4 regions of the Bacillus sp. JJ1566 genome follow, and region 3 is predicted to be linked to each of the others. Evidence: riboswitches for the same ligand, from Rfam matches in the RefSeq annotation. Region 3 holds a riboswitch; each other region holds the start of a gene.
The links. A riboswitch is a leader RNA that binds a small molecule or an ion and turns the genes downstream of it on or off. The one in region 3 is predicted to bind thiamine pyrophosphate.
Positions count from the first base shown of each region.

Region 1: it holds a riboswitch for thiamine pyrophosphate, as region 3 does, so the genes downstream of both, thiT (energy-coupled thiamine transporter ThiT) here and tenA (thiaminase II) in region 3, are expected to answer to the same signal.
Region 2: it holds a riboswitch for thiamine pyrophosphate, as region 3 does, so the genes downstream of both, V7112_RS06505 (3-oxoacyl-ACP reductase) here and tenA (thiaminase II) in region 3, are expected to answer to the same signal.
Region 4: it holds a riboswitch for thiamine pyrophosphate, as region 3 does, so the genes downstream of both, thiM (hydroxyethylthiazole kinase) here and tenA (thiaminase II) in region 3, are expected to answer to the same signal.

Region 1 is NZ_JBALOP010000030.1:16,954-20,064, reverse strand. It holds gene V7112_RS13295 (DHH family phosphoesterase) at 1-65, opposite strand, end outside; gene V7112_RS13290 (YybS family protein) at 93-1,022, opposite strand; TPP riboswitch at 1,360-1,462, shown strand; gene thiT (energy-coupled thiamine transporter ThiT) at 1,538-2,107, shown strand; gene rpsR (30S ribosomal protein S18) at 2,207-2,446, opposite strand; gene ssb (single-stranded DNA-binding protein) at 2,496-3,062, opposite strand.
Region 2 is NZ_JBALOP010000013.1:25,198-28,308, reverse strand. It holds gene V7112_RS06525 (RlpA-like double-psi beta-barrel domain-containing protein) at 1-54, shown strand, start outside; gene V7112_RS06520 (hypothetical protein) at 98-241, opposite strand; gene V7112_RS06515 (hypothetical protein) at 406-537, shown strand; gene V7112_RS06510 (DNA alkylation repair protein) at 654-1,316, shown strand; TPP riboswitch at 1,396-1,502, shown strand; gene V7112_RS06505 (3-oxoacyl-ACP reductase) at 1,594-2,355, shown strand; gene thiW (energy coupling factor transporter S component ThiW) at 2,376-2,879, shown strand; gene V7112_RS06495 (Na+/H+ antiporter NhaC family protein) at 2,917-3,111, opposite strand, start outside.
Region 3 is NZ_JBALOP010000025.1:194,814-197,924, forward strand. It holds gene V7112_RS11650 (excinuclease ABC subunit UvrA) at 1-671, shown strand, start outside; gene trmL (tRNA (uridine(34)/cytosine(34)/5-carboxymethylaminomethyluridine(34)-2'-O)-methyltransferase TrmL) at 731-1,201, shown strand; TPP riboswitch at 1,276-1,376, shown strand; gene tenA (thiaminase II) at 1,469-2,152, shown strand; gene V7112_RS11665 (NAD(P)-dependent oxidoreductase) at 2,191-2,466, shown strand; gene V7112_RS11670 (hypothetical protein) at 2,522-3,111, opposite strand, start outside.
Region 4 is NZ_JBALOP010000054.1:2,512-5,622, reverse strand. It holds gene thiE (thiamine phosphate synthase) at 1-645, opposite strand, end outside; gene thiM (hydroxyethylthiazole kinase) at 632-1,456, opposite strand; TPP riboswitch at 1,519-1,629, opposite strand; gene V7112_RS19180 (PadR family transcriptional regulator) at 1,770-2,117, shown strand; gene V7112_RS19175 (HAAS signaling domain-containing protein) at 2,104-3,102, shown strand.

The sequences.
Region 1 (3,111 bases), on a different contig from region 3:
CTTGTTATCACAAGCAATGCATAGATAGGATAGCGAAATAACTTCCTTTTATAAAAGTCTGGCATGTAATTTTCAGCTCCTAAAGCTTTGTTTTACTTCTTTCCATTAATTCGATTTCGCAGTTGGAATCCTAAGTCAATTATACCTAAGATTCGAATAATATAAAGGAGAAATGGTGTTAAGATTGTTAGTACAATTGGCACGGCCTTTGTGATTCCTTTTTGATGACAGAAATAATAAATGAAAGACAAGCCTTGAATCACCATAAACCACTGCAAAACAAAAAAGAGATTTAAAAAGGCAGTATACCCAAACGTGCCCTTTTCCAGTTCAACAAAGCTAAAAAGTAAAATCAGTAAATAATACCATAAAATACTCTTAGGAAACGAAATCTCACGAAACGGTGGGAATGGATTCATTTTCACCTGAAGTCGAACAAGCACCGGTTTCATTGCTACAACTGTTACAAAAGCTAAAACCATTGCAATTAAAACAAACATGCTTGGGATCATGTATTGCATCATCTCAATCGACTCTTCTAGTTGCGCAATGGCCTCCGTATTCACTTCGCCCCCTGTTGCCCTCATTATACTCTCAGCCATTGCAAAAGATTCCCGTGAGCTTTCACGGATTAGGTCATAGACATCAATTTGTAGTATCAAAACCGCTGTTACATACAGCAGCACGATTGAAAACAAATACGATAAACAGGAACCTAAAAATAACTCAATTCCACTTCTTCCACGGTTAATTAATTCACCAAGTAAAATTCCTGAAATTCCAAACATAATCGTATGTATGATCCCAAAGACAGAGCCTAATAGCCCCGATAATAAAAAGGCAATTAGAATAAATAGCATTGACTGCTTTACCCTATATTTCACCGTAAACAGGATAAATGGAATGGGCAAAAGGAATGAAAGCACGATTCCAAGTAGTGGGACATATAAAGTAAGTAGTAACAGTACACTATATATTGCTAATAACATAGCCCCTTCTGTTATAATTTTTGCTTTTTTCACCTTTTCACCTCAACTTTTTAGAAAAGCGCAAGGCGCTCGCTTATCGGCGCAAGCATAAGACGAGCGCTGACAGAAGGTGTATTTTACCTTCCGAAGCGATTGGCTTATGACCTCGAGCCGATGGCGCCTTGCGCTAGACATTAAAAACACAAACTTTTTTTAAATCACCTTCTATTTTAAAGTTTTACTAGAAAGTCTTCAACCTTTGACTTCCACAGGATGTGGTGACTTGACATTTGACACGGGACGTATCAGTCTTTAGTCAAAGTTCCTCTGTGCAGAAACTTTTTGTTTTACTTTTCCCTATTTTCTATTATGATAGTAATTATAAGTAAAACGTAACCACAAGGGGAGCAATTTTGCTGAGAGTGAACGTTAAGAGTTCAGACCCTTCGAACCTGTTAGTTAATACTAGCGTAGGAATGTGGAGATACTTGAGAACATATACTTTTATTAAAGTTGTTCTCCTTTGGGGTACGTTATTATTAAAACATACTTCAAGGGGGATTTTTTTTATGAGAAGTACTAAATTACAACCAATGATTGAAGCAGCTATTTTTGCAGTATTAGCACTAGCGTTAGACATGTTTGTACCGTCTATTAAAATCGCTACAATATCTATTTCTTTTGCAATGGTTCCCGTTTTTATCATTTCTTTAAGATGGGGATTCAAAACAGGATTTCTTTCGGGATTAATTTGGGGATTATTACAGCTTGTATTTGATCCTCAAATTATTCATCCATTACAAGGTTTTATTGAGTTTGTTATTGCTTTTCCTTTTATAGGCTTTGCTGGTTTACTTAAAAATCCAGTTCAAAAAGCTTTAAATAATAATAAAAAGGGCTTAGGTATAGGTATTATTGTCTTCGCAATATTTGTAGGAAGTGTAGCACGTTACTTTTGGCATTTTCTTGCAGGATTCATATACTGGGGCATGTACGCACCAGAAGGAATGGACCCTGTGTTTTACTCCTTCACATTTAACAGTATTGCGATGCTAGGTTCCTTTATTTCATGCTCTGTAGTTTTGGTTTTACTCATCGTCGCTTCACCTCGTTTTTTTATTCAAAAACAAACTATGTAATTACACAATAGGAACCATAGGGACGATTCTCTTGGTTCCCTTAATAAAAATAAAGAAAAAAAGCGATGACCGCATTGTGACGATCATCGCTTTTCTTTATTATTCACCAGATACATATGGTAATAATGCCATTTGACGAGCACGTTTAATAGCAACAGTTAATTTACGTTGGTATTTTGCGCTTGTACCTGTTACACGACGAGGTAAAATTTTACCACGCTCAGAAACGAATTTTTTAAGTAAATCTACTTCTTTGTAATCGATGTGTGTAATTCCATTAGCTGTGAAGTAACACACTTTACGACGCTTTGCACGTCCACCTTTACGTCCGCCTGCCATCGATTTTCCCTCCTTTTTTAAGTTTTAATTTATACGATTCACTTACAAGTTAGAACGGTAGATCGTCATCTGAAATATCGATAGGCTGTCCATCATTTGCAAATGGATCTTGGTCTACTCTTGTAGGTCCTTGGTTTTGATTTGGGTTCTGACTCTGTCCAAATGGAGAGTATCCACCTTGGCCACCGCCTTGATTTCCACCCTGGTTGCCACCATAGCCACCTTGATTGCCACCATAGCCTCCGCCTTGGTTTCCACCAAAGTTACCTCCACCGCTGCGCTGTTGGTCATTCGCATTTCTAGGTTCAAGGAACTGAACACTTTCCGCTACAACCTCAGTAACATATACGCGTTTGCCATCCTGACCTTCATAATTTCTTGTTTGAAGACGACCATCGACGCCTGCTAAGCTTCCTTTCTTTAGGAAGTTTGCCACATTTTCGGCTGGTCGGCGCCATATGACGCAATTAATGAAGTCAGCTTCACGTTCGCCTGACTGATTCGTAAATGTTCGATTCACTGCAAGTGTAAAGGTTGCAACTGCAACTCCACTTGGGGTATATCGTAATTCAGGATCCTTTGTAAGTCTCCCAACGAGAACTACGCGATTCATCATCAGAACCATCTCCTTAACAGGATATTGAAACAGAGTCTATACTCTATAA
Region 2 (3,111 bases), on a different contig from region 3:
GGTGCATCCCCGAGTGTCGGCGTTTTAAATGTAGAAATTACACCAATCGATTAAAAAAAGTAGGAGAACAATGTCAGAATTGTCCTCCTTTTTCTACTTATTTTTCTAAATCCGATTGAACGAAGTTTTCGCGATGAATTTCTGCATCATTTGACTCAAGAAGATTTTCTGATTGTAAAGCATCGTAAGCAGGATTTGTGATATAAAGAACTTGATTTTTTAAATGTTGATCTTCCTTCATAACTTCCATCCTTTCCCATTTATAATACTAATATGGCTTTTTAAGGTTCTTTTTACACATGATACTCATATTGAAATTTTTTTATAAAAAGTAAGCACATTTTTGGTTGCCCTTCATATACTACTTATTGTGTGAGAAAACAGTTAGAAGGGAAGTACAAAACAATGAGCAACGAGATTAAAACACCAGTTACAAATGATTACAAGGACAAGGATGGGTACAAAGTAATCGAAGTCAACCTAAACAATCCAACAGAAAACCTATTTGCAGTCGTAACTCCTATTAAAATGCAGTAGGAAAATCAAAATACCATCTTTTCGTACGTATTCATACATAGAAAAGGTGGTATTTTTCATTTTGCTTAAAAAAGGATATGAAGTACAATAAAGGAAACGTAATAAGGGAGCATGACATGAACGAATTAAACAATCTCGTTGAATTATTTGAAAAAAATCGGAATGATGAAAATGCAGTTCCGATGCAGAAATATATGAGAAATCTGTTCCCATTCCTTGGAATAAAATCACCGTTAAGAAGAGAATTAATGCGCGATTTTTATAAAGAAACAGGTATTTTAAAGCTGGAAATTGATCTTGAACTAGTAAAACAATTATGGATGAAAGATGAACGAGAATACCAATATGCGGCACAGGACTGCTTAGTCAAGTCCATCAAGAAACTAAATATCTTCCACTTGGAATTTATTGAAATTCTTATTACTACAAAATCTTGGTGGGATACGGTCGATATAATTGCACCACATTTAGTAGGAAAGATCGCAAAGGAAACACCAAGCATCATAGAAAAGAAGATTGAAAAATGGGCATTCGGTGACAACTTATGGCTGAAACGCTCATCGATTCTGTTTCAACTAAAATATAAGGAAGAAACAAATGAAAGATTCCTTTACAAATACATAAAAGCCAATGCAGATAGTAAGGAATTTTTCATCCAAAAAGCAATCGGCTGGTCCTTACGTGAGTATTCAAAGACGAATCCAGATTCAGTTCGTCAATTTATAAAAGAAAACACATTGTCGAAACTTAGTGTCAGAGAAGGTAGTAAATATATTTAAAGCCAGGGCTCACACTTTAAAAGCATCAAATACCTTTACATTTTTGTGTAAACATACTATGCTTAAAGAAAGAATATTCGCAAACTACTAGGGGTGCCCGATTGGGCTGAGAGAAAAACGGACGTTTTTTAACCCTTTGGACCTGATCCGGGTAATACCGGCGGAGGAAAGTAGAGTGGAAAACTTCCATTTTTTTCTTACTACTTAAGCCAGGTCCATTCATGTGGATCTGGCTTTTTTGCGTTTTTCTTATCTATCATAATAGGAGGCTACTAGAATGAAACTTCAGAATCAGGTTATTCTCGTTACAGGCGGCGCACGTGGGTTAGGGAGTGAAATTGTAAAAGCAGTTGCTAATGAAGGAGCGAAAGTGGTTATTAATTATTTCAATAGTGAAGAAAAAGCTCATTCTTTAAAAGACGAAATTGGTGAAAATGCGATTGCCATTCATGCAGATGTGCGGAATCGGGAACAGGTACAACACTTATTTGCTGAAGCGAAAAAATATTTTGACCAACCTATCACAACAGTTGTAAATAATGCCTTAATTAATTTCCGATTTGACCCCATCGCAAGAAAAAACGCAGAAGATATTTCTTGGGAGGATTATCATGCACAGCTTGAAGGTGCAATCCGAGGAGCTTTACATACGACCCAGGCTGCGGTTAGTGATATGAAGGAACTAGGCTTTGGACGCATTGTGACCATTGGCACAAATCTTTTTCAAAATCCAGTCGTTGCTTATCACGATTACAACACAAGTAAGGCGGCACTACTAGGATTCACACGAAACATGGCAAAAGATCTTGGTGCATACGGCATTAACGTTAACATGATTTCAGGAGGATTACTTCAAACAACCGATGCGAGTTCTGCCACTTCTGAAGAAGTTTTCCAATTAATTAAGGATTCTACTCCACTTCAAAAAGTCACGACACCAGGGGATGTTGCAAAAGCAGTTCTTTTCTTTGCATCTCCTTGGAGCAAAGGTGTAACAGGGCAGAATCTTGTCGTTGACGGCGGATTAGTAATGGACTAAATCTTTAAGGGGGATTCATTATGAGTAAAACATTAAAATTGACTATTACAGCAATGTTTGTTGCGATTGGAACAGTTACAAGCCATTTGTTTGCAATACCAATTGGATTCACAAAGGTTTTTCCAATGCAGCATTTTATTAATGTACTTTCTGCAGTAATCCTTGGCCCTGCATATGCCGTTCTTCAAGCTTTTTCAGTATCATTACTTCGAAATATGCTTGGAACGGGTTCGTTATTCGCATTTCCGGGCAGTATGATTGGGGCATTTTTAGCAGCATTATTATATTCAAAAACGAAGAAAGCTTCAATGGCGATGACTGGTGAAATTTTCGGAACCGGGTTATTGGGTGCAATGGCTTGTTATCCAATCGCCACACTCTTTATGGGCCAGGATGCCGCCCTTTTCGGTTTCGTACCGTCTTTTATTTTTAGCTCAATTGCAGGTTCCATCTTTGGATTTATAATTGTTGGAATCGTATTAAAAAACCCAGCTTTTAAAACTTATCAAGAACGAAACTTCTAAAAGTAAAAAGACTAAACAGATTGTTGTTTAGTCTTTTTTAGATAAATAAACCACCGATAATATAGAGCACAATTGCAATTACGCCACCAATCGCTGAAACCTTTAATTTATATTGAGCATAATCGACTAAATCCATATCTAAAATCGATGCTGTTGTAATCGTCGTGTCACCAAGTGGAGAGGTTAATGCACCGAAAGCACCACTCGCAAAAACAGCTCCCACCGTTAACGG
Region 3 (3,111 bases):
TTTCGGGTATTATGAATTCGATTCGAAAAGCTTTTTCTGATGCGAATAATGTGGAGAGTGGGTTATTTAGCTATAACTCTAAAGGGGCCTGTGAAAAATGTGGTGGAACAGGAACGGTAGAGCTTAATCTATCGTTTATGGATAAAATGGAAATGGAATGTAGCGAATGTCATGGCGATCGTTATAGACAGGAAGTGCTCCAATACCTCTATAAAGATAAAAACATAGTAGACATCATGGAAATGTCTGTGGCAGAAGCTGTGGAATTTTTTGAAGCAAAAGACATCCAGCGACAGCTAAAAAGTATGGCAACAGTCGGACTTGGATACATCTCATTAGGACAACCACTAAACACATTATCCGGTGGGGAAAGTCAAAGACTAAAACTTGCAAAAGAGCTAAACAAGAAGGGAAATATCTATATTTTAGATGAGCCAACAACTGGATTGCATCTATCAGATGTCTCCAATATTCTACTGATCATCGATAAATTAGTAGAAAAGGGTAACACAGTTATTGTCATTGAACATAACCTCGACGTCATTCGAAATAGTGATTGGATCATTGACCTAGGTCCAGATGGCGGTTCTGGTGGTGGAGAAATTTTATATGAAGGTCCACCAGCGGGTCTTAAGAATTGTGAACAATCTATAACTGCGAAGTATATCTAAATAGGTGTCTGTTCCTATGTTGGGGCAGACACCCTTTATAAAGTAAGGAGTGACCATTTGTGGCAATACATGTTGTACTATATCAACCGGATATACCTGCTAATACTGGAAATATTGCACTTACTTGTGCCGCAACGGATACAGCATTGCATTTAATTCGACCGCTGGGCTTTTCAACAGATGAAGAAATGATCAAACGAGCAGGTTTCGATTTCTGGCATTCTGTAGACATCAGGTATTATGACTCATTGGATGACTTTTTTTCGAAAAATCAAGGTGAGTTTTACTTTATTGAGACGTTTGGTGAAAAAACACATTCAGCCTTTGATTTCAGTGATGTAACAAAGGAGCATTATTTTATGTTTGGAAAAGAAACAACTGGTTTACCAAAAGAATTACTAGAAAATAATAAAAACCACTTTTTGAGAATACCGATGAATAACCATGTTCGTTCCCTTAACCTTTCGAATACAGCTGCAATATTGGTGTATGAGGCATTACGACAGCAGGGATATTCCCATTTAAAATAGGGACAGGTCCTTTGTCCTGCTTGCCTTTTCTAACCTGCTATGTTTAACTAGTATCTAGTAACTTAATAATCTAACAATTCGACTAGGGGAGCATGTAAGTGCTGAGAGATAGAAATATCGACCCTTTGAACCTGATCTAGGTAACACTAGCGTAGGGAAGTGGAGTTGGTATTTTTCGTGTAAACGAATAAATTTTGCCGAACCCATTTCTAGTCACTAGTGATGGTTTTTTTTTTCTCACCCTGATGTCAAAAGGAGAAAGGGGAAATGAAAGTGAGCAGACTATTTACAGATCGTTTGTGGAACCGAGTAGAGCCGATTTGGAATTCCTATTTGGAGCATCCATTTGTAAAAGGAATTGGCGAGGGCTGGTTAGAAAAGGAGAAATTTAAGCATTATATGAAGCAGGATTATGTGTATCTGATTGAGTATAGCCGCCTATTTGCGTTAGGGAGTGCAAAGGCCCCTGATTTAAAAACGATGTCCGTTTTTGCAAATCTTTTGCATGGCACTCTCGAGATAGAAATGGATCTTCACCGCCAATATGCCGCAAGATTCGATATCTCTCATGAAGAGCTTGAAGCAACCAAGCCCGCATCAACTACCACATCATACACAAGCTATATGCTGAACGTTGCCCAACTCGGGGGTGTTGAAAATGTTGTCGCAGCTGTCCTTGCCTGTGCATGGAGCTATAATTTTATTGGGAAAGAATTGGCAACATGGCCAGGTGCCAAGGAACATGAATTCTATGGTGATTGGGTGAAGATGTATTCATCCGATGAATTTACAGTGTTAGCGGAAGATTGTATAAACCTAATCAATGAAATCGCAAGCGAAAAACCAGAACGAGATTTAGCAGTACTGGAAGAAATTGTTGTCAAAACAAGCCTGTTTGAATACATGTTCTGGGATATGGCGGAAAACATAGAGGAATGGCCAAGCATATGATTAATAAACAAACAATCGCAAAGATGAAGGATTCAGTTATGATAGTTAACACTTCGAGAGGACCTATCATTCATACGGAATCATTAATTAAAGGGTTACAAAACTCAAAGATTCTTGCTGCTGGTCTTGATGTAATAGAAGATGAACCTGTAACTAAAGAAAATAAAATTCTAGAGTTTGAAAATGTTATCTTAACTCCGCACGTTTCATTTAAAACAGAGGAATCAACCAGAGAACTTCATAGACGTGTTGCGGAAACGGCATGTAAAGTTCTTAACGGTGAATTACCTAACAATATCCTAAATAGAAGTTAATAGAAAAAGAAAGAGATAGAACAAGTAAGTTCCTTAATCTCTTTCTTTCGTTTTACTAGCGGACAAGTTTTCTGATAAACATCCCTATAATGAGTGTAATGAAAATTAGACCTATTATTCCTTCCTGACCTTCCATAAATCTTAAATAGACAATATTATATAAACTTTCTCCAATGTTAAAGAATCTTCCGATAGATAGATTGATTGAATTATATAGGGACTCTTGTAATGATGTTGATGGATTCGTATGTTCTCCACCTATAGAGTAGATGCCAGTATAGAGTAAGATAATAGCAATGGACGTTAGTATTGGGTTTAAAAGCTTAACTCCCCATCCTCCCATATAACCATAAAAAACTGCTTTCGAAATGGCACCTAATTTACTAAATAGATTTTTCTTGCTCAGTTGTTCTTTTATTCGGGCAAAACGCATTAGGTAAAAGACTGTATCCGCTTCATCGTACCTGTGATCCTCCTGAAAGGAATGGATAAATACGATTAGTGACTCACTGACCCTCGACCAAAGAACCGTTTCTGACTCTAGATGATTCCCGTTTTCACGTCGTTTAAAGAGAGGACCTATTAGTTTCTTATCTTTTAGAAAACTCCAAAACTCCGGATCATCAGAAATGATTTTACCAATTT
Region 4 (3,111 bases), on a different contig from region 3:
TCTGTCACTCCTTACCATTTCAGTTGCAAGTTCTTTTAATTCTGCGGTTGCAGCGGTGATAGTTGACTGCGCAAAGATTGCCGATACAACGGCTACTCCGTCCACCCCGCTACCCGCTAACTCTAAAATATTCCCTTTTGTAATTCCGCCAATTGCAACAATTGGAATTGATACGCTTTTACATATTTCTTGAACAGTTTCAAATGCCATCGGTTTTGCATCCGACTTTGTGCTTGTTGGAAAAACAGAACCAATCCCAAGATAATCGGCTCCAGCTTTTTCAGCGGCAATAGCCTGTTCCACATTTTGTGCAGACACACCAAGAATTTTATCTGTTCCAATCAATTCGCGGACCTTTTCAACCGACATATCCTCTTGCCCAACATGCACGCCATCTGCATCACACGCTAGTGCGATCTCGACATTGTCGTTAATTACAAATGGAACATCATAGAACGCGGTTAGCATCTTAAGTTCAATGGCTTCCTGTAAAAATTCATCATATCCAAGATTTTTTTCTCTAAGCTGTAGGAACGTAATTCCACCCTTTAGTGCAGCTTCTACTTGTTCAACTAATGTCTGATTGCCTGTCCAAGCACGATCGGTTACTGCGTATAAAAGCATTGCATTTTTATCGATTTTCAATGTTCATCCCACCTTGTAGTTGTATAAAGTCTAAGTTGCTCATCGCATCAATCAAATACGTGCGCAGTGATGACGTTCCTTCATTTAATTTTTCTACTTTTTGATATGCCAATTCACCGCATAACCCCATCGCACTAACCGCAGCGGCCGTGCCTTTTAACATGTCCTGAGGGTTTGCCCCACAATAAGCAGCTACAACTGCTGAAAGCATGCACCCGGTTCCAGTAATTTTTGACATCATTGGGTGGCCATTGCGGATTATAAAAGCTTCATCCTGATTTGCAACGATATCAATCGCGCCCGTGATAGCAATAACGGCACCTGTCTGATTGCTTACCTCTTTTGCAAATTGAACCATTTCAGCGATATTTCCTTCGTTGATGACATCTTCTGCTGCTGCATCGACACCTTTTGTATTTCCACTGCCAGCATGTACGGTCTTTATTTCTGATAAATTTCCTCTGATAACAGCAAACTCAACTTCTTTTAAAAGGAGATAAACCGTATTGGTTCGTAAGCTTGATGCCCCCGCCCCAACTGGGTCTAAAATAACCGGGTTCCCTATTTTATTTGCAGCTTTTCCTGCTAAAATCATGGATTCAATCGTACGCTCGTTTAATGTTCCAATATTGATGACAAGAGCGTTACAAATGCTTGTAATATCTGCCACTTCCTTAGGATCATCCGCCATAATTGGTGAACCCCCACAAGCAAGAACAATATTTGCAACGTCATTCACCGTCACATAGTTTGTAATATTATGTACAAGCGGTGTTTTTTCCTTAACATTAGCTAAAATCTTTTCAAACATCCTTCATCCTCCTATCCAAAATAAAAATGCGGTATACCTAAAATAGATATACCGCATGAACGCACATACTTACACAAATTCCCTACGTTGGCATTATCCAAATCAGGTTAAAGGGTCTAAGCTACATTTCGCTTACTCTCAGCCCACATGTGTGAGCTCCCCTACTCATATTTAATTGTCTTTATTATACCATACGAAAAAATTCTGTCATTATTTTAAAATGGGTCATTGCTTTCGGAACAACAATAGTGTACGACACATAGTATAGACTAAATACTGTATGACATATAGTAATTAAAAATGAGGTGGGTGAATGAGTAACTTATTAAACTCATTAATGACAGAGCTTAGAAGAGGAACGTTGACACTAGCAGTTTTAAGTCAATTACGAACCCCACAATATGGTTATTCTCTTGTTCAATTATTAGAGGGTTCTGGAATTTCAATTGACCAAAGCACCTTATATCCCTTGCTTCGACGACTGGAAAAACAAGAATTGGTGACAAGCAGCTGGGATACAACTGAAAGCAGACCCCGTAAGTACTATGTATTAAGTGAATACGGGCTCGAGATCTTTCTACAGCTAAAAAAGGAATGGATTCAAAATTCAAAAGAGCTATACAGACTTTTAGAGGGAGAGGAAGATTATGAATCTGTTTGACATCTACATTAAGGAGGTTACGAGACGACTTCCTGAAAAAATGCGTGAAGATATCGCACTTGAACTACGGTCGACCATTGAGGATATGTTGCCTGATGATTACAACGAAGAAGATGTAAAAACTGTACTAGAGAAATTAGGAAGTCCTGTAAAATTAGCTAATAATTATCGCGACCGACCCATGCACCTTATTGGTCCACGTTATTTTGACGTGTATGTAAGCTTACTCAAAATGATTGTACCGATTGCCGCTGTAGTTGCACTCATCTCCGTGGTTGCCGAATTTTTTATCGGGTATCAAGGGGAAGAAGCCGTCATTAATGTGGTGTTGGACTTAATTGGTTTGGGGATTTGGAGAATGATTGACGTTTCGATGCAAACATTCTTTTGGTTTACACTAGTGTTCGCCATTATTGAAAGAATGGATAAAGGAAAAGATGATCAGCGACTAACCACCGGCCTAAAAAAATGGACTCCGGATGATTTAAAAAATATCACCTATATCCCAAAGAAAAAGGCGATTTCAAAATGTGAAGTATTTGGTGCTCTATTATGGACTGCAATCTGGGCAACCCTATATTTTTATGCCAATCAACTTCTAGGTATCTATAAAGGCGAAAATGATGGTCTCGAATTTGTAACTCCCGCTTTAAATCAAGAGTTATTGCTTAGATTTTGGCCGATTGTTCTAGTTGTGATTGGTTTTGAAATCGGATTGACCCTATATAAATTTATCAAAGGACAATGGACGAAAAGAATGGCTATTTACAATACGGTCCTTCAAGTCTTTTCAACCCTTGTATTCATCGTAATCTTCATAAATCCCAATATCTTAAACCAAAACTTTATCAAGCAGATGACAAACCTATTTGACACTCAGGATCACCAATTTAAAACATGGTTCATTGCAACTTTACTCATCTCATTCATCGTTTCTGCAGCCATCAACATCTTTGACGGAATCCGCAAAGCCAACATCCGCTAGGGACCGCGG